Regions from separate parts of the Lysinibacillus sp. AR18-8 genome, predicted to be linked through region 2. Evidence: a T-box and tRNA genes for the amino acid it is inferred to sense, from the RefSeq annotation. Region 2 holds a T-box; the other holds one or more tRNA genes.
The links. The T-box of region 2 lies ahead of BFM98_RS03265 (valine--tRNA ligase). A T-box ahead of a tRNA ligase gene usually reads a tRNA of that ligase, here a tRNA-Val.
Positions count from the first base shown of each region.

Region 1: it encodes a tRNA-Val, which carries the amino acid that the T-box ahead of BFM98_RS03265 (valine--tRNA ligase) is inferred to sense. The anticodon was not compared.

Region 1 is NZ_MDGU01000023.1:417-10,603, reverse strand. It holds gene glmS (glutamine--fructose-6-phosphate transaminase (isomerizing)) at 1-409, opposite strand, end outside; gene BFM98_RS16295 (type 1 glutamine amidotransferase domain-containing protein) at 1,005-1,520, opposite strand; gene glmM (phosphoglucosamine mutase) at 1,648-3,000, opposite strand; gene BFM98_RS16285 (CdaR family protein) at 3,214-4,290, opposite strand; gene cdaA (diadenylate cyclase CdaA) at 4,283-5,119, opposite strand; gene BFM98_RS16275 (anti-sigma factor family protein) at 5,269-5,895, opposite strand; gene sigW (RNA polymerase sigma factor SigW) at 5,909-6,472, opposite strand; gene rocF (arginase) at 6,606-7,511, opposite strand; tRNA gene BFM98_RS16260 (tRNA-Lys) at 7,697-7,769, opposite strand; tRNA gene BFM98_RS16255 (tRNA-Gln) at 7,783-7,857, opposite strand; tRNA gene BFM98_RS16250 (tRNA-Tyr) at 7,872-7,955, opposite strand; tRNA gene BFM98_RS16245 (tRNA-Val) at 7,974-8,049, opposite strand; tRNA gene BFM98_RS16240 (tRNA-Glu) at 8,105-8,179, opposite strand; tRNA gene BFM98_RS16235 (tRNA-Asn) at 8,293-8,369, opposite strand; gene mbcS (acyl-CoA synthetase MbcS) at 8,639-10,187, shown strand, end outside.
Region 2 is NZ_MDGU01000004.1:357,067-367,253, forward strand. It holds gene radC (RadC family protein) at 475-1,146, opposite strand; gene BFM98_RS03240 (Maf family protein) at 1,180-1,773, opposite strand; gene BFM98_RS03245 (hypothetical protein) at 1,872-2,516, opposite strand; gene BFM98_RS03250 (bifunctional folylpolyglutamate synthase/dihydrofolate synthase) at 2,684-3,934, opposite strand; gene BFM98_RS03255 (bifunctional folylpolyglutamate synthase/dihydrofolate synthase) at 3,931-5,211, opposite strand; gene BFM98_RS03260 (hypothetical protein) at 5,346-5,744, opposite strand; gene BFM98_RS03265 (valine--tRNA ligase) at 6,003-8,648, opposite strand; T-box leader at 8,729-8,986, opposite strand; gene BFM98_RS23280 (hypothetical protein) at 9,089-9,283, shown strand; gene BFM98_RS03270 (valyl-tRNA synthetase) at 9,260-9,934, opposite strand; gene BFM98_RS03275 (SRPBCC family protein) at 10,105-10,187, opposite strand, start outside.

The DNA.
Region 1 (10,187 bases), on a different contig from region 2:
CTTTCACAAATAACTCTACTAATTGCACAATAACCTCTGTATCTGTATCAGATTTCATTGGAATGCCTTTTAAATATGTTTTTTGCAATAAGTGATAGTTTTCAATAACCCCATTATGCACAAGTGTAAAGCGTCCTGATGCACTTTGATGTGGGTGAGCATTTAAACGATTTGGCACACCATGTGTTGCCCAACGTGTATGACCAATACCAATTTTCGCAGCAACATCTTCATCTACCGCTTCTCGTAAATCTGCAATACGCCCTTTTTCTTTGAAAACCGTTACGCCTTCCTCGTTACGTACTGCAATACCCGCTGAATCATAACCACGGTACTCTAGCTTTTCTAAGCCTTTTAATAGAATTTCCTTTGCATCTGATTCACCAATATATCCTACAATTCCACACATAATTCTCGTCCTCCGATAATGTCAATTTAACGCAATGACAAACTAGGCCTCATCCTATCGAATTTTTTTGAATGTACAGCGAAGCTTTATTTTTATAAAAAATAAAGCACTCCAATACACACAAGCTATTCAGCCAACTGAATAGAGACCTTCGATATGTGAAGCTTCATCTATTTATCTATTGCTTTTACAATACCTTCTCCATTTTCTGTACATTCAATCACTCAAATGCTTTCAAAATGGAAAATGACAATCGGGTATGTCGATTGGGAGGCATCCGCCGAATTTTCGATAAACCTCCACCTCGTCTGCTGAAGATCTTTTCGTCCGATTTCTTCAGCTCAGGCGCTATAATTGTTTTCCGATTTTACGCTTTCTTCCCTCCTTAGGCGTTCGTTAAAGGATAAGGTCGGACCTCATCTTCAACTTCTCCATCATACTCAATCATATGCTATCCGTCAAATTTTCGTTATAAAAAACACCTAGTCCTAAAGCTTTTTCGTGACAAATATGTAGACAAAGCGATACATAAGCACTTTGATAAGCATTGTAATAGAAATTAGGCACAAGCATTTAAAATGCTTGTGCCTATCCTTTATTTACTGTCTAATAATTTAACAATTTCTCTATTAAATGCAGGAAGATCATCTGGCGTTCTACTTGTTACAAGCTGTTTTTGACAGACAAATACTTCTTCATCATGGAAGATTGCCCCTGCATTTTCTAAATCCACTTGGATGGATTTATAACCTGTGGCGTCACGCCCATTTAATGTCTTTGCAGTAATAAGAAGTTGTGGTCCATGACAAATGGCAAAGGTAGGCTTCATTTCATCCATAAAGGACTTTGCAAATGCTACTATACGATCATCCGCACGTAATATATCGGGAGAAAAACCACCAGGAATAAATAATGCATCGTAATCTGTAGCTTTTACTTCATCAATGCCTTTATCAATTTTCACGGACTCTCCATGCTTACCCTTAACTTCCTTGCCTGCTTCGATATCAATTGTTACTAGCTGATGCCCAGCTGCTTCCAACGCTTCTTTAGGGCTTGTAAACTCAATGTCCTCAAACATATCTGTTATAACTGTAGCAATTTTAGCCATATCAATTAAACACTCCTTGTTATTGTGACTCCTAATTACTGTTCCCCATCTCGCTTATTTAAAACATTCCTTTCAAATAAGTAAACCCGATTTCCTGTTTACGGAAATCGGGTTTACACTCTATTTCTTATTCTGTTAGGCCCATTTCTACACGTACAACATCTGCAATACGCTCGACAAAACGCTCACAATCCGTTTCTGTTGCTGCTTCCACCATGACACGTACTAATGGCTCTGTACCTGAAGGACGTACTAAAACACGACCATTTCCAGCCATTTCAGCTTCTACCTCTGCAATTACTGCAGCTACTTTCGCATTATCAGTCACAGCATGCTTATCTGTTACACGCACATTGACAAGACGCTGAGGGTAGATTTTCATTTCAGCTGCAAGTTCTGAAAGCTTTTTACCCGTCGCTTTCATAATGTTGACAAGCTGAATTCCTGTCAGTAAGCCATCACCTGTTGTATTAAAATCTAGAAAGACGATATGCCCTGATTGCTCGCCACCTAAATTGTATTCATTCGCACGCATTTCTTCCACAACATAACGATCACCTACAGCTGTTTGTACACTTTGCATACCATTGTCAGCCACAGCTTTATAGAAGCCCATATTGCTCATTACTGTTGAAACAATTGTTTGCTTCTTTAAACGCCCTACCGCATTTAAATGCTTACCAATGATAAACATAATTTGGTCACCGTCAACAATTTTTCCGTTTTCATCTACAGCAATTAAACGGTCTCCATCGCCATCAAAGGCTAAACCAACATCTGCACCTTTTTCAGTAACAAATTTAGCTAGTCCTTCTGGATGTGTTGAGCCTACACCATCATTAATATTTAAGCCAGTTGGAGAAGCACCCATTGTAGAAATGTCAGCTTCTAAATCAGCAAATAAATGTGTAGCTAAAGATGAAGTTGCACCATGTGCACAATCAAGCGCTACATGGATACCATCAAATTCTTCATCCACTGTTTGCTTTAAGTATTGAATATATTTTTGACCACCTTCGAAATAGTCACTTACAGATCCTAAATCTGCTCCTATAGGACGTGGTAATGTATCCTCTTGCGCATCAATTAACGCTTCAATTTCCGCTTCCTGTGCATCTGTTAGCTTAAAGCCATCAGGACCGAAAAATTTAATACCGTTATCTGCAACTGGGTTATGTGAAGCTGAAATCATGACGCCTGCATCTGCGCTCATAATTCGAGTAAGGTATGCCACACCTGGTGTTGAAATAATACCCAGACGCATTACCTCTACCCCAATTGATAAAAGACCAGCCACAAGTGCACCTTCAAGCATCTCGCCTGAAATACGTGTGTCACGACCAATTAAAACCTTTGGACGGTCAGTTGCATCTTTTGTTAAAACATAGCCGCCTATACGACCAAGTTTAAATGCAAATTCTGGTGTTAATTCACTATTCGCGACGCCACGGACGCCATCTGTTCCAAAATATTTACCCATTCTACTTATTCTCTCCTTCAATGCAAGACAGTGCCTAGTGAGTTTCTATCAAGCATTAGACACTTGTCCGCTTACTTTTGGAAAAGTCTGCTTTTGTTCATTCATTGGTAATTATTAATATTCCACTCTGCCAGTTTGTTTGATGAAACCTGAATTACAAACCTGATTGGATTTTTGATTTAGAATCAAAATAAAATTATAGTCACATATTGTTTAAGAATCAATATCTTCCGATTCCTCAGTTGACGTATTTTTATCAGTTGTAGTACTCTCATCTGTCACATCAGGTTCTTCAGTTGGAGGTGGCGTTTCCTCTGTAGAAGCTGGTGTTTTCTGCTGTTCTTCTTGTTCTACCTTTGTAATATCTGCCTTCACTTTTATTTTCTTGTCAGATATTTTTGTCACACCATCTGGTAATTTTACATCAAATTCATAAGTTTTGGACTCAGTAATTTTTGACAGGTCAACTGTTATTGGAATGGATGTTAAACTGTCAATAATTGATTTTCTACCATACACTTTGATCATTTTCGGTGTAAATGTTAATGAGTTAATGGTAATGTCTTCGGCAGCTTGCCCTGTTTCCTTAAGGACAACTGGGATCTCTCGACTATACTCCGCTATATCTACTTGAACTTTCACAATTTCAGGTTCAATAGTCACGTCTAACTTATTTAAATCTCTATCTAATACTTTTACAGCTGCTTCCTGCGTGAATGATTGCTTCAAGCCCTGCTCTCCTGTAACAGTTGCTTTTACATAACTAATGCTTTCAATAGCACTTTTTGCACCTGTTACATAAACAGTTGGCGGGTTGGCCGTCATTTCTTTTAAGATAAAACCTTCTTCGATTAAACGTTTGTTCATTTCAGGGTCCACTCGGAACTCCTGCGTGACCTTTTCCTCAATATTCACATGAACAGTTGCAGGGTCTAATGTCACCTTTAACTTTTCTGAAATATTTTCGTATTGCAGTTTTACATCATGCTCTCCCAGCAATAAATTGCTCAAATCCGCAAATATAGAAAAATCCTTAGCTCCCTTTGCTTTTAAAACCAATGCCATGGGACCTTCTATCGTTACATCCACAGTTTCAGGTAAACCTGTCACAATAAGATTCTCATTATCGTAATAAACATCCACTGGAACATCACGAATAACATCCGTTTGTTCATTTGAGGTAGCTTTATTTAAAGGTGACAACTCAGTACGCACTGAGAAAAAAAGCAAAAACGCTAAAAATAGCGCGATGATTCTAAGTACCCAAGGGCTATCCATCATTTTATCCATTCTTTTTCCCCCTCCAAGTCAACTTAGAGGATGCATTTGATTCTTGTACTGATCCGAACCACATTTTTCTTAATAATGTTTCAAACTCCTCTAGAGATAGATTTCGATGGAGATTACCATTTAATGTTATACTAATTGCGCCTGTTTCTTCTGACACAACAATTGTAATAGCATCTGTAACTTCACTTAAGCCAAGAGCAGCACGGTGGCGTGTCCCTAACTCTTTTGAAATAAATGGGCTTTCAGATAAAGGTAAATAACAAGCCGCTGCTGTAACTTTATCTTTTTGCATAATAACAGCCCCATCATGTAGCGGGGTATTTGGTATAAAGATATTAATCAGTAATTCTGATGAAATTTCAGCATTTAGCCCTATACCTGTTTCAATATATTCATTAAGACCTGTTTCTTTTTCAATAGAAATTAACGCACCTATTCGACGTTTAGCCATATAACTTACAGACTTCTTCATAGCCTCAATAAGTCTTGTTTGTTCTTCTTCTTCTTGACTTGATGAACGTTGGAATAGCTTTCCTCGTCCAATTTGTTCTAAACCACGTCTGATTTCAGGTTGGAAAATAATAATAATCGCTAGGAAACCAAACTCAATAACTTGTTGTAGCATCCAGCCAAGTGTTTGTAACCCTAAAAGGTCTGTTGCAATTCGTGCAATAATAATGACGAATATTCCCTTAAGTAATTGGACAGCCTTCGTACCTTTAATGAGGGTTAAGACTTTATAAACAACGTACCAAACGAGCAGTACATCAATGAAGTTAATAACAATATTCACAGGTGTTAAATCCGTGAAATGTTCGATAATTTGCACGTGGCATCCCCCACTTTTCATTACGAATCCATACACATTCAAGTATATCACATTCTTATCAAATGTAACTTTTTTCAAATAAAAAGTCTACTCAGAAGAGTAGACCTTTCAGCCTCTCACGTGCACTATTTTTTAGGACGTATAGAGTGTTATTTAGTTTCTTCTTTTTCCTCAAATGTCATGGCTGTCTTAACAGAATTTTTAATTGTATACCATAACCATTCAAATACTTCGTCAATTTCTTCGATTCTCCCTGAAACTACCGCTGAAGATGCCATATATTGCCCGTTGATTACTGTGACGTTGCCATCAACTTCACCTTCAACAATCAAATCGCCATTTTTCACAACAATATCGCCTTTTACCACTTCTCCTTCAGGGACAATCACTGTTTGACCATCCACAACTAAATTAGGTTGCTTGGTCACCGAGAAATGCTGGTCATCCATGAAGCTACCCAATAATGTAGCACTCATGAATAAGCAAAATACTGCTGCTGCCACAAGGAACGGATGCCGGCGAATCCATTTTTGTATACCTACTCGACTTTTTGGTTTTGGTAAACGAGCCATAACTGCTGCTTCAAAACTCGGAGGCGCTGTAATGTGGGAAGCACTCTTCACAAAGGCGATTGTTTCACTCAATTCTTGCATCAACTGTTTACAATCATTACATGTATGCAAGTGTTGTTTCAACTCTTGCTCATGCTCACGACTAATGTCACCGTCTAAATAATCATGCATATAGTCTATAATATGCTCTGGACAAGTATTCATGACGCTCCCCCTCCTACAGATTGTTTAATTGCTTACGTAATGCCTCACGTCCGCGGTGAATCCTCGTTTTCACCGTTCCAAGCGGCATATCTAAAATCTCGCTAATCTCTTGTAACGATAACTCTTCTATATATTTCAATACTATAACCGAACGGTATTTATCCGGCAATCGTCCAATTTCATATTGAATGCGATCTTGCAGCTCCATTTGTTCTAACTGCTCCTCTGGTAGCTGGTCATCTGCTGCGATTTGCGAATACATATCAAGCCCTTCTGTACCAGCTACTTCTGCATCTAAATAATAATCCGGTTTCTTTTTTCGAATACGGTCAATGCAGAGGTTTGTCGCTATGCGATAAAGCCACGTTGAAAACTTTCTTTTCTGATCAAATGTATGCAAGTTCATATAAGCTCGCACAAAAGCCTCTTGAGCAATGTCTTCAGACTCTTGTTTGTTGCCTAACATTCGATAGCATACTTGGTACAGTTTGTGCTGATAGAGACTCACAATATCGGCAAATGCGTTTTGATCGCCTTTAAGCACTTGTTTTATTCTCTTATTTACTAACGCATCCATTGTGTTGACTTCTCCACCTTTACAACTGTCTTATACTATACGAAGCACCAATAAGAAAAGTTTCGTTTTAATTCAATTATAGCAAAAGATTTTTATGCAATGTGGCAACAGGCAATTTTTTGTCAAATTTTCTTTAAACTAGTGTTTCGCCAAATAAAGATCCCATTAATGCAACAGCCACATTTGCTGTTGTATTCTTTTCATCTAATATAGGATTTACCTCTACAAACTCTGCTGAAGTTACCATGCCTGATTCTTGTAACATTTCCATTGCTAAATGGCTTTCTCGGTACGTAATTCCGCCTGGAACTGGTGTACCCACACCTGGCGTATAAAGTGGATCTAATCCGTCTAAATCAAGTGATAAATGTAAGCCATCAACATTTCGTTCCTTTAAATAAGCAAGTGCATCTTCCATCACACGTGTCATGCCAAGTCGGTCGATTTCATGCATTGTATATACTTTAATTCCTTGTTGACGTATCAATTCACGTTCTCCTGGGTCTACTGAACGAGCTCCAATAATAATCACGTTTTCTGGCTTAATTTTTGGAGCATAGTTGCGAATTTGCACTAAACGTTCATGTCCTAGCCCAATACTAACAGCTAACGGCATCCCATGTATATTGCCTGAAGGTGTTGTTTCAGGTGTATTTAAATCTGCATGAGCGTCATACCAGATAACACCGAGATTTTTGTAATGCTCACCTAATCCAGCTAATGTTCCAATAGCAATGCTATGGTCTCCACCAAATACGAGTGGGAATTTCTTTTGTTCCACTACTTCATGCACACTATTTGCTAATGCAGTACTAACATCTACAACTTCCTCTAAATTTAGTAATTTTTCATCCACAGCTCCGTCAGCAAGCTTTTGACTAACACGAATATCCCCTTGATCCTGTACATCGTGTCCGATAGCCTCTAAACGTTCAACAATACCTGCATATCGAATAGCACTTGGTCCCATATCTACCCCACGGCGTGTTTGTCCGTAATCTGTTGGTACTCCAATAATAGAAATATTAAGTTTATTCATGTTTTTATACCCCCTAAAAGTTATAAGATTATTGTAAAGCCTACATACCACTTGGCTCAACTCGACAAAAAGTTGTATATTTATTCATTTATAAATAACATAAAAAAATCTCCTACTGTTTTCAGCAAGAGATTAGTTATCTGTAGTTAATATAACACTTTTGAATAATTTTCATTCTAAAAAAGTGAGCCATGAAGGACTCGAACCTTCGACCCTCTGATTAAAAGTCAGATGCTCTACCAACTGAGCTAATGGCTCATAAAAGAAAAAATGGCTGGGGTACTAGGATTCGAACCTAGGCATGACGGAATCAAAATCCGTTGCCTTACCGCTTGGCTATACCCCAATCATTTATAAAACTGGTGGAGGGGGACGGATTCGAACCGCCGAACCCTAAGGAGCGGATTTACAGTCCGCCGCGTTTAGCCACTTCGCTACCCCTCCGAAATAACACAATAAGAATGGTGGAGGATGACGGGCTCGAACCGCCGACCCTCTGCTTGTAAGGCAGATGCTCTCCCAGCTGAGCTAATCCTCCATAGAAACAGGTGTTATATCACAGTTTATATTCTTTATAAAGCCTATGTTTTAAATGGTGACCCCTACGGGATTCGAACCCGTGTTACCGCCGTGAAAGGGCGGTGTCTTAACCACTTGACCAAGGGGCCAATATTATGTCTCAAACAAGACAAGAATTATAATAACATTTTTCATTAATAATTGCAATGCTTTTCCACAAATTTTTTTATGTATTATAGCATTTGAAAAAAGGACAAAAAAATGGCTCCGAAGGCAGGACTCGAACCTGCGACAACCTGATTAACAGTCAGGTGCTACTACCAACTGAGCTACTTCGGAACAATGCTATTCACTTTGGTTTTAGACAACCTCTTAAGTACATTTATTATTATAGCAAGCATTATAAATAATGCAACACATTTTGTGAAAATTTTTATATTTTTTGTCGAAGTATCCTCCTATATTCGTCTGAAAGCATAATAGTTCTCTATTAATTCTAATATTTCTATTTAACGTACTAAATATTCTTGCTGTATATTATTGTAATTGTTAAAATAAAAATAGTTTTATGAATTTTCTATCAAATTTTCTGGGGGAGGATGTTCAAGATGGTATCAAATGATTTAATTGCACCTGAATTTTATAACATCACAGAGGAATTAGAAAAATTTTCGCAAGATAGTGATCGCCAAGCAATACGTTGGTTAAATACACAACAAGAGAGACGTACAGTTTCTTATGTGGAGCTTAACCAAAAAATGAATCAATACGCAAACGCTTTTACGGAGAAGGGGCTTCAAAAAGGTGATCGTGTATTAGTTATTATTCCTCGACTTCCAGAAGCCTATTTCGTTTTTCTAGGCTGCTTAAAGGCTGGTATCGTACCCATTTCATGTTCAGAGATGCTACGTGCAAGCGATTTAGAATATCGGATGGAACATTCTTCTGCTAGTGCAGTTATTGCTTATGAGGCTTTTACTAGTGAAGTTGATCAAATTGCTTCTTCTGTAGACGCATTGAAAAATAAACTAGTGATCGGTGCTGCGAAAGGAGATTGGACTTCTTTAGATGAATTAGCAAGCAGCCAGCCAGCTACATTTACAGCCGTAGCTACTACACGTGATGACATGGCATTCCTTTCTTATACATCTGGTACAACTGGTAAACCTAAAGGCGTTGTTCATTCACATGGCTGGGGATATGCACATATTAGAACTGCAGCTTCAAAATGGCTTTGTGTACGTGAAGGAGACCTCGTGTGGGCAACAGCTGCTCCTGGTTGGCAAAAGTGGATATGGAGTCCTTTTTTATCCACAATCATGCTCGGTGCTACTGCATTTGTCTATCATGGTGGATTCGATGCAAAAACCTATCTTCAATTAATGCAGGATGAAAAAGTTAATGTTCTATGTTGTACACCGACTGAATACCGAATTATGGCGAAAATCGATAATTTACAAGACTACAATCTATCATCTCTACGTAGTGCCGTTTCTGCTGGTGAACCTTTAAATCGTCCAGTTATCGAAACATTTATGAATCATTTTGGACTAAAAGTACGTGACGGCTATGGACAAACAGAAAACACATTATTAATTGGTACACTCGAAAACACAGAATTACGTCCTGGATCTATGGGTGTTCCAACTCCAGGTAATATTGTACGTATTATCGACAATGAAGGGAATGAAGCGCCAGTTGGAGAAGTTGGTGATATTGCTGTTCACAAATCTTCACCAGCTTTATTTAAAGAATATTATAAAGAACCAGAGCGCACACAAGCTGCATTTCGTGGGGATTGGTATATTACAGGTGATCAAGCAAAATGTGATGAAGACGGTTACTTCTGGTTTGAAGGTCGTGGAGATGACATTATTATTTCATCTGGTTATACGATCGGACCATTTGAAGTTGAAGATGCATTAAACAAACATGAAGCTGTACAAGAATGTGCAGTTGTAGCTGCGCCAGATGAAATTAGGGGGCATATTGTAAAGGCATTTGTTATCTTACGAGAAGGCTTCAAAGAATGTAATGAAGAGGAGTTAACAAAGGAGCTACAGGAGCATGTAAAAGCGTTAACAGCCCCTTATAAATACCCTCGTAGTATCGTCTTTATTGATGAGTTACCAAAAACGACATCAGGGAAAATTCGCC
Region 2 (10,187 bases):
AAGTCCATAACACCTGTCAAATTTTTTTATCTCCAGTCAGTTGGTAGTTTACACCTATGAAAAAACTACACACTCATTCACCTCACCACCAATTTTGATGGGAGTCCTCCCTGAATAAAGATAAAATTCATACCGTTCATTATAACGGAAAAACGCAAGAATTTGTAGTATCACATACTTCATCTCACAGAAAAGATACTATTTTAATTCCCTCTTAAACTAAAAATAGTACGTATAGATTAGCATATAATTTTTATTCCCATAAGACAATGTGTATCATGCTACCAATTTTTGTGAAGATAATTGCTTTTCTATGAATACATTAACGTTATGTAAGAAAAAAGGTTCGCCAATATACCACAAAAAAATACAAAAATTTTATGACTGGTTATAATTAAGGTCATTTATAGTAATAGAATCTTCTATACAACAAAATGGATTCATCATAAAAAACTCTGCATATTGTATGCAGAGTTAAAAATATCCTTTTTCCTTTAAACTAATATATTGATGGTCGCCGATGATGACGTGATCAATTAACTCTATCCCTATAATATAGCCTGCTTCAACAATTCGCTTCGTTACTTCAATGTCCTCCGTGCTCGGTGTTGGCACCCCACTTGGATGGTTGTGGGCACATATAATAGAAGCGGCAGACCTTTTGACAGCTTCTCGAAATATTTCTCTAGGATGAACGATGGATGCATTTAAACTGCCAATGAAAATCGTTTGCTTATGAATAATTTGATTTTTTATATTTAAAAAAAGCACTACAAAATGCTCCTGATTAAGCGAGGTCATATCAGGCATTAAGTAAGTTGCTGCATCTTGTGGAGAACGTATTGTGAATTTCTCATCATTATGTTTTTGAGCCAGTCTTCTACCAAGTTCAACAGCAGCCATTAATTGAATGGCTTTCACCTCGCCTATTCCTTTAATAGCCATCATTTCTTCGATGGTTGCATGCTTCAAATGATGGAGTCGTTCAAAAACATTTAACACCCTATTTGCAAGAACAAGCACAGATTCTTCCTTTGTGCCTGTCCTCAATAAAATAGCGAGTAGCTCTTGATTCGATAAACTCTCAGCCCCTTGTCGTAGTAGCCGTTCACGGGGACGATCCTCTATATTGACATCACGTATCATCAAAGTTGGTAAAGCGTCTTCTAGCAAAAATATTCACTCCTTCGCAAATTGGACTATCTGTAGATCCACCAATTGCGAAAACAAAGTTGCAAGTGGTAAACCTACAACATTGTTATAATCTCCTTCAATTCTTTTAACTAATAGTGTACCAATCGTTTGAATGCCATAACCACCCGCTTTATCAAAAGGATCTCCTGAATCTACATAAGCTTCGATTAATTCCTGCGATAGACGGTGGAAAACAACTGTAGTCTCTTCCACAAAGGTCGTTTCCTTTCCATTCGGTTCGATTATAGCGACCGCAGTCATCACACTATGTTTGTTATTTGACAAACGTAATAAGTGAGAAATAGCTTCCTCACGCGTTTTAGGTTTATGTAGTAGCTCTTGATTGTAAACAACGATTGTATCTGCACCAATAATCGTAGCATTAGCTGCTTTTTTGGCTACATCACGCGTCTTCAATAAAGCTACTCCTTTTACATAATCCTGCATTGTATGAGCTTGTACACTTGTTTCTTCCACTTCACTTGTCAAGACTTCAAACGGGAGTGCTAGCATGTTAAGCAATTCCTTGCGCCTAGGGGAAGCAGAAGCAAGGACAAGCTTATGATTTGTTTTTAACATTATCTGATCATTCCTCCTTATCCTTATGATACAGAAGAATGCACAATTTGAAAATTTTCAAAAAAACAAGATAATGAAGATTTCATTATTTTTTATTGTTAAAACTTCACTTGAAGACACGTATTTTTAGATTGGTAATGTGCAAAAACATGCAGACGAATGATATTGATATCGTTGGAAATAGTAGAGGCCGCTGCGCCAATGGACTGCCAATCCTCAGGTAGCGTTGAGTCCTTGCCATTTTCCTTAAAATTTAATTTTGCGGCATTTTTATCTGCTAATGCAGTTGGTAGTTCTGCCAAGGTAGGTTCTTTACAGCTTTCACCACTGACGCTAAATGCCTTTTTAAAGGTTGCGGGGTCCTGTAAAAATTTTAGCTGACTTTCCTCCGTCACCATGCTTGTCCACACATAAAACTTGTCATCAACTTGAACGATCGCACTCTCTTTTAAGGCAGGATACTCAGCAACAAATGAACTTGCGCTCTCATAGTTTGAATACACGCCAGCTTGGCTTGCATAAAACATCGATGCATTAGATGTATTGGTTGTCTCCCCGGCAGTTGGAATCGTTTCTGTTTGTGATTGATTATTTGCCACTTCACTACCATTTTTCTTTAAAGGTAACTGTGTGCTGGCTTGTAAAACGCCCAGAAAAATTGCTACACCTAATAGACCAACAAATCCACCAATAATCATTGCTCGAAATATTTGTTTTTTCATCACATGACTTACAATTTTCATTCAACTATCACCTCATCCTTCCACCTATCTATGCCAACATCATATGATATTATATGTACATTCCAAAGGGTAAATGCGAATTTATTATTTTTTGATACGGAACTCATTGCAATCTAAATTTGCAGCCATAAAAAAACTAGGACTCCCTATCAAGAGCCCTAGTTATTTCATTGTTTTAATCTATGACGAACCTCTGTTAATAAATATAACGAGCCTGCTACAATGGTTCTCTGCTGTCTATGTGATTGTGCCTGTATAAAGGATGCATAGTCAAGCAAGGTTGTTTTCGATGTTGCATGAGAAAGTTTGACCATTTGATGGGCTGGCATTGCTCGTGAATTAGCAAAATCGACGAAGTAAAAGTCATCACTCACCTGCTCTAGAATTCCGAGAATCTGCTCAACATCTTTATCTGCTAGTATGCCAACGACAAATGTTATCTGCTCATTTGGATATTCACACTGAATCGTTTCTATTAATTTTTCAGCACTTGCAGGATTATGCGCACCATCCAATATAACGAAAGGCATTATTTCTTCAAAGCGTCCCAAAATAGAGGCCTTTTGCACAGCTTGACGAATAGCTGTTTGATCAATAGACACGTCTAATTCTGACGCCACTTCAAAAAATGCTGTAATGGCGAGAGCCATATTGTTTCCCTGATGTGTCCCCTTCATAGAACGATTCAGGTTCGCAATTTGGAACTGCTGTACGTCATTCATATAGCTTTCTCCATCAGTTGTTTGCTTAATGGCAAAATGCTGACCTAATGCAAATAGAGTGGCTTTTTTTCGAACGGCTGCTGCATCCACAACTCGCTTCGCCTCATCAGGCAAATCACCAATAATAACTGGACGTTGTTGTTTAATAATACCTGCTTTATGGTGTGCAATGCTTTCAAGGGTATCCCCTAAAAACTTTGTGTGCTCTAAAGCAATACTTGGGATAATAGAGACAATAGGTGTTACCACATTTGTACTATCCAATAAACCACCCATTCCCGCTTCAATCAGCGCAATATCCACCTGCCCATTGACAAAATGTAAAAATGCCACCACCGTCAGCAATTCAAAATCGGTTAGTTTGCCACTCAGCCCAGCCTCATGCATCTGTTGGAAAACTTGATCCATTTCAGCCTCTGTTATAGGTTGACCAGCTATTTGAATTTGGTCATGAACATCAACGATACATGGTGACATAAATTTGCCCACGCGTAAGCCATGTTCTTGTGCAATTGCCTCTAGAAATGTTAACGTAGAGCCTTTGCCATTTGTGCCCGCTAAGTGGACAACACGCAAAGTTTGCTCAGGATTACCTAAATATGATAAAGCCTCTTCAATCGCTGTAAGACCTGGTTTAATGATATCCTCACTTTTAACCTGCCATTTCTCTTTATAATGATCAAAGTTTGGGATCATCGTCCTTCCTCCTGTAGCCACTGTCGAGCTTGTGCTATAAAGTATAATGAGCCTGTAATGACAACAATATCTTCTTTTTGGCGTTCTTGTAATACTGTTTGAAGGCTTTTTAGCCATTCTGTATGAACCATTTTATTTGCATGAGTCGACAACATCGCTAAGCTTTCAGCAGGCATTGCATTCGGTAGGTCTATTTGTGTAAAAGTGATCGAGGTGGCAACAGCATCCATTAGTTCTATACTGTTAGCATGATCCTTATCTGCTAATGCCGCGTAAATAAAGTGATAATTGTTTCTTGGATAGACATTTTTTAGTGTTTGGATCAGAGCAGCTGTCCCTTCTGAATTATGAGCACCATCTAGCACAATTTGATTCGGCCATTGCTCAAAGCGGCCTGCCCATTGCGCACATTGTAGACCTTGACAAATAGAATCATCAGTAATGACAATTGCCCCCTGCTCACGTAATGTTAGTATGGCTGTGATGGCCAAACTTGCATTATTTATTTGATGTTGACCAGCCATTTTTAATGGTACATCCTTCATCAAGACATGAGCCTTTTCATATGTAAAGTGCTGATAGTCAGTGCTCTGCCAACTATTTGTCACTGTGAAGTCTTGTCCTAAAACAAAGCATGATGCATGTCGTTCCTCTGCAGTAGCTTTAATGACAGCCAATGCCTCCTCATTATGAACACCTACAACAACTGGTATGCCTTCCTTGATGATGCCAGCTTTTTCTGCGGCAACCTTTGCGAAAGTGTCGCCTAAAAAGGCTGTATGCTCTAACGAGATCGTTGTAATAATAGCTAAAAGCGGTGTTACGACATTTGTCGCATCCAAACGCCCTCCAAGCCCTGTCTCAATAAGCGCTATATCTACACCTTCATGTGCAAAATACTGAAACATAATGAGTGTAACTACCTCAAAAAAGCTTGGAAATTCACCATTGTAGTGTTCTTCTATAATTTTCGCAAGTTTATTGAAATAGTAGAGAAATTGCTCATCCGAAATTTGGTGGCCGTTAATGGTCATACGTTCATTAACTCGCTCTAAATGTGGAGACGTAAATGCCCCTACAGTGTAGCCTGCATGTTGAAGCATTTCTCTTAATGCGTTCACCGTAGAACCTTTACCATTTGAACCTGCTACATGGATTACTCTTAGCTTGTTGTGAGGTTCATCTAAATGCCCTAGTACTTCTCGCATAAGGACAAGTGGCGCACGTTTATGATCAACTGCTTTTAATGTAAAAATAAATTTTGTACATTCGTTCATTGTGTTAAACAAAAGAAACACTCCTTCTTACTGCAATATCTTTATTTTAGTACAAGTAACGTTTAATAACATAACAAAATGACAAAATACAAAAAACACGCAGCTAGCAACTGCGTGTTCGTATTAATATTATTTTAGTGTACTTTGTGAGCACCTAATAAAGCACCCATATTATTTAAAATGGTTTTTGCATCACTATTTAATAATGGATGAACATCTGGGCGTTGCACTAAGTCAAAAGCATTTTTTAACGTTCTTTTTAGCATCGATATATCAAAATCTGAGCAATATTCATTAATTTTTTGGATCGTTAATAAATCTGTTCGTGATAATTTAGTGCTATCCTGTTGGGGATTACTATTTGCTAATATGTGCTTAATCAGGACACGGCCACTTGTATTCAATAAACGATAATACTTTGCTTCGGATAATTTTAAGAGATTCGTTTCGATCAATACTCTCGCGCTTACAAAGTCTAATTCATCACATGCTTTGTTGACTTTTGTAATAATGGTTGCAATATTTCCTGACATTCTCAACACCTCCATTGGCTCTTATTTTCTTTACTAACAAAGACTGTCTATCTAAAAAACCATCTATTTAGATTTGGTTTTTCACGGCTAACATAACATGAAATTAGGTTTTGTTTCCTATTAGTTCAGCGCTTAACATCATCTATTAGACCAATTTATTTAAAATAATACTATATATTTTTTCCTAATTCAATGTATATCTTTAGCTCTACATAAAAAAAGCAATGGATGACTTTTTCGTCATCCATTGCTTCGTCTTTACATATTTTTTAATTCTTCTAAACGTTTTAACACAACTGCATGCTTGCTTTCGTAATCTGCTAATTTCTCACGTTCTGCGTTGACTAACGCTTCCGGTGCTTTCGAGACAAACTTCTCATTCGATAATTTACCTGTAACAAGCTTTACTTCTTTTGCCCATTTCTCTAATTCTTTTTCAAGACGGGCAATTTCTTCCTCAAGATTGATCAGTCCAACAAGAGGCAGGAATACCTGTGCTCCTGTCACAACAGCGGTCATTGACTGTCCTGGGGCCTCTAAACCTTCACCAATTGTTAAAGTGTCAGGATTACAGAATTTTTCTAGATATGCTTGATTATCTTTAAGTACAGCTGCTGTTGCTGCATCTTTCGCTGAAATAAACAACGGTACTTTTTTGCTCATCGGTGTATTTACTTCCGCACGAATATTACGTACTGAACGTATAATATCCATTAGGAGCTTCATATTATCTGCTTCATCAGCAAAATGAAGATCTGTGCGTACTGTTGGCCATGCTGCCACTGTAATAGATTCACCTTCGTGTGGTAAGTGCTGCCAGATTTCTTCTGTAATGAAAGGCATAAATGGATGTAAAAGACGCATTGTTTGATCTAGTACGTAAGCTAAAATAGATCGAGTTGTCTTTTTAGCTGCTTCATCCTCACCGTAAAGTGGTAATTTTGCCATTTCAATATACCAAGAACAGAAATCATCCCAAATGAAATTGTATAATTCACGGCCAACTTCGCCGAATTCATAACGCTCTGCAAGAGAGGTTACTCGTTCAATCGTTTCATTTAAGCGCGTTAAAATCCATTTGTCAGCTACAGATTTTTCACCAGTTAAATCGATCTCATCATATGTCATACCATCCATATTCATAAGCGCAAAACGTGATGCATTCCAAATCTTATTGGCAAAGTTCCATACTGCTTCAACTTTTTCAGTTGTATAGCGTAAATCTTGACCAGGTGATGAACCAGTAGCTAAGAAGTAGCGTAATGAATCTGCACCGTATTGTTCAATGACATCCATTGGATCAACACCATTGCCAAGTGATTTACTCATTTTACGCCCTTCACCATCACGTACTAAACCATGAATTAGCACATCTTTAAATGGACGTTGATCTGTAAACTCAAGGCCTTGGAAAATCATTCGAGAAACCCAGAAGAAAATAATATCATAGCCTGTTACTAATGTATTTGTTGGATAGTAACGTTTATATTCTTCATTTGCTTCATCTGGCCAACCCATAGTAGAAAACGGCCATAGTGCTGAAGAGAACCATGTATCTAGTACATCTTCATCTTGCGTCCAGTTTTCTGCATCTGCTGGGGCTTCTTTACCTACGTATATTTCGCCTGTTTCATTATGGTACCAGGCTGGGATTTGATGGCCCCACCATAATTGACGAGAAATACACCAATCGCGTATATTCTCCATCCAGCGGGAATATGTGTTTTCAAAACGAGCAGGAACAAAGTTTACTTTCCCTTCTTCGTCCTTTTGCAGCTCTAGGGAAGCATCAGCAAGTGGTTGCATTTTAACGAACCATTGTGCTGAAAGATATGGCTCAACAACAGCACCAGAACGTTCAGAGTGTCCTACTGAATGCATATGCTCTTCAATGCGAATTAACACACCTGCTTCTTGTAAATCAGCAACAATTTGCTTGCGGCATTCGAAGCGATCCATTCCTTTATATTTGCCAGCAAGATCATTCATTGTGCCGTCTTCATTCATTACTAGAATGCGCTCTAGATTATGACGATTACCAACTTCAAAGTCGTTCGGATCATGGGCTGGTGTCATTTTTACAACCCCAGTACCAAATTCCATATCAACGTACTCATCAGCAACAATTGGAATTTCGCGACCTACAATCGGTAAAATAACGTTTTTACCAATTAAGTGCTGGTAACGCTCATCGTTCGGGTGAACAGCTACCCCAGAGTCACCAAGCATGGTTTCGGGACGTGTTGTAGCAACTTCTACATAGCCAGAGCCATCAGCTAATGGATATTTCATATGATAGAAGGCACCTTGCACATCCTGATAAATTACCTCGATATCAGATAATGCTGTTTTTGCTGCTGGGTCCCAGTTGATAATACGTTCACCACGATAAATTAAACCTTTTTCATATAACTGAACAAAAACTGTTTTTACGGCATCTGAAAGACCTTTGTCTAATGTGAAACGTTCACGTGTATAATCTAATCCAAGACCAAGCTTTGCCCATTGATCACGAATATGTCCAGCATACTCTTCTTTCCATTCCCATGTTTTTTCGAGGAATTTTTCACGTCCTAAATCATAACGTGTAATATTATCCTCACGCAGCTTGGCTTCTACTTTTGCCTGTGTTGCTATACCAGCATGGTCCATACCTGGCAACCATAGGGCATCATAGCCTTGCATGCGTTTCATACGAATGAGAATATCTTGTAATGTTGTATCCCAAGCATGACCAAGGTGTAATTTACCTGTTACGTTCGGTGGTGGAATAACGATTGAATAGGGCTTTTTCCCACTTTCAGGCTGTGCCTCGAAGAACTTCCCTTGTAACCACCATTCATAGCGACCAGCTTCAATGGACTGTGGGTCATATTTAGTTGGCATTGAAATGTTTTCTGTCATATTGACTCCTCCTATTGTTTGAAAACTGTTGGTAAAGAAATACTATTTATTTTTTACCCAATAAAAAAACTCCTCTCGTCTAAAAGGACGAAGGAGTTTTAGTTCGCGGTACCACCTTTAATTCCAGCAGGGTTAAGATAAATATTAAATAACATATTTTCTCAGCCTATTCTACTGGCTCTCAATTCGGTAACGGTGTTTAACCGGCTTTAACTACTATTAGTTCACTAAAGCTGCTCAAGGGCTACCTTCAATTTCGTACAAATAGAAACTTCTCAGCTACCGTTTCCTCTCTGAAAATGTAGTCAAAATTTACTCTTCCCTATCATAGCATCTGTATTTGATTTTCCTTATTGTACCGCAGGATCGTGTCATTTTTCAAGTGATTTAGTCATCTTTTAGTAAGAGGAAAGTAAATAGAAAAGGAAGTGACAATTCAAATGCGACGACGCAAGTATAACCCTTGGCTTTTACCACCTTGGCTACGACAAGTTCGTTTTTATTGCAGAACCATCATCGTGCCGATTTGTGCTTTTCAGTTTATCCGTGTCATTATTGTGCCAACATCAGGTGATTTAGTCTTCTTATTACTCCTGCTACTTCTCTGCTATTTACTTTTGAAAGACATCATTTGAAACACGAACTTTAAGCGGTGTATATTCTTCTGTTAGATCCCAAATCATAGAAGGCACTTCATGCCAAGTACTGGATTCGCGTACAACAATATGGCTTGAGGATTCTCTTAATACAGCTTTTTGGTCAACTGTTGTAGAATTCTCTTGGCGTGAAGCTGCTGCTACTGCGGCAGGTTGTTTCACTTGAACACTTTCTTCAATTGCAGCCAATGTCTCCTCTTGTTCGAAAGCATGTGTTGATAGGTGCGGATTGTCTAACACATCTTTTTCAACAACAGGTTCATATTCATTGAAAGCGCTTGTGACTGTCCACTCAAGCTGACACATCTGATTTGTTAGACTAGGGCGAATATCCTTGACCATTAAATCTTTGACATCTGATTCTTTTGGTAAATCCACATGTAAAGGAACGGCATACTCAAAATAACCAGTATCTCCTTGAATATCAAGGGCATCAATTGTAATTAAATCTTCATTTTCCGCAAATGCTTGCATATCTTGAAAATCAAAGCGAACGTGTGCGGTGATATGATAGATGCCCATAAGTCGCAAAGAATCCTCTAACTGCATTGCCTGCCACTGTGGCTTAATTTGAACAGCTGCTATTTCAGTTGGGCAGCCATATCCAGGAAAACAAAATGTTTCGCGCATATTCCAAGTTTTGTGTTCGATAATAATCCCTCCCTTTGCATCATATGACGATTTGAAGGATAGTATGCTAGGATGTTGCCATTTGAACAGAGTTAAAAATAGATACTACTAAAAAAATGGCATGCTAGAAGTAATAGTCTAGCATGCCATTCCCATGGCTGTTCGTATCATTAAACATTTACTAATTTAATTTTATTAGCTACACGATCTGTTAGCATTTGTGTTGCCTTTGGTACGATCGGTTTAAAAATCG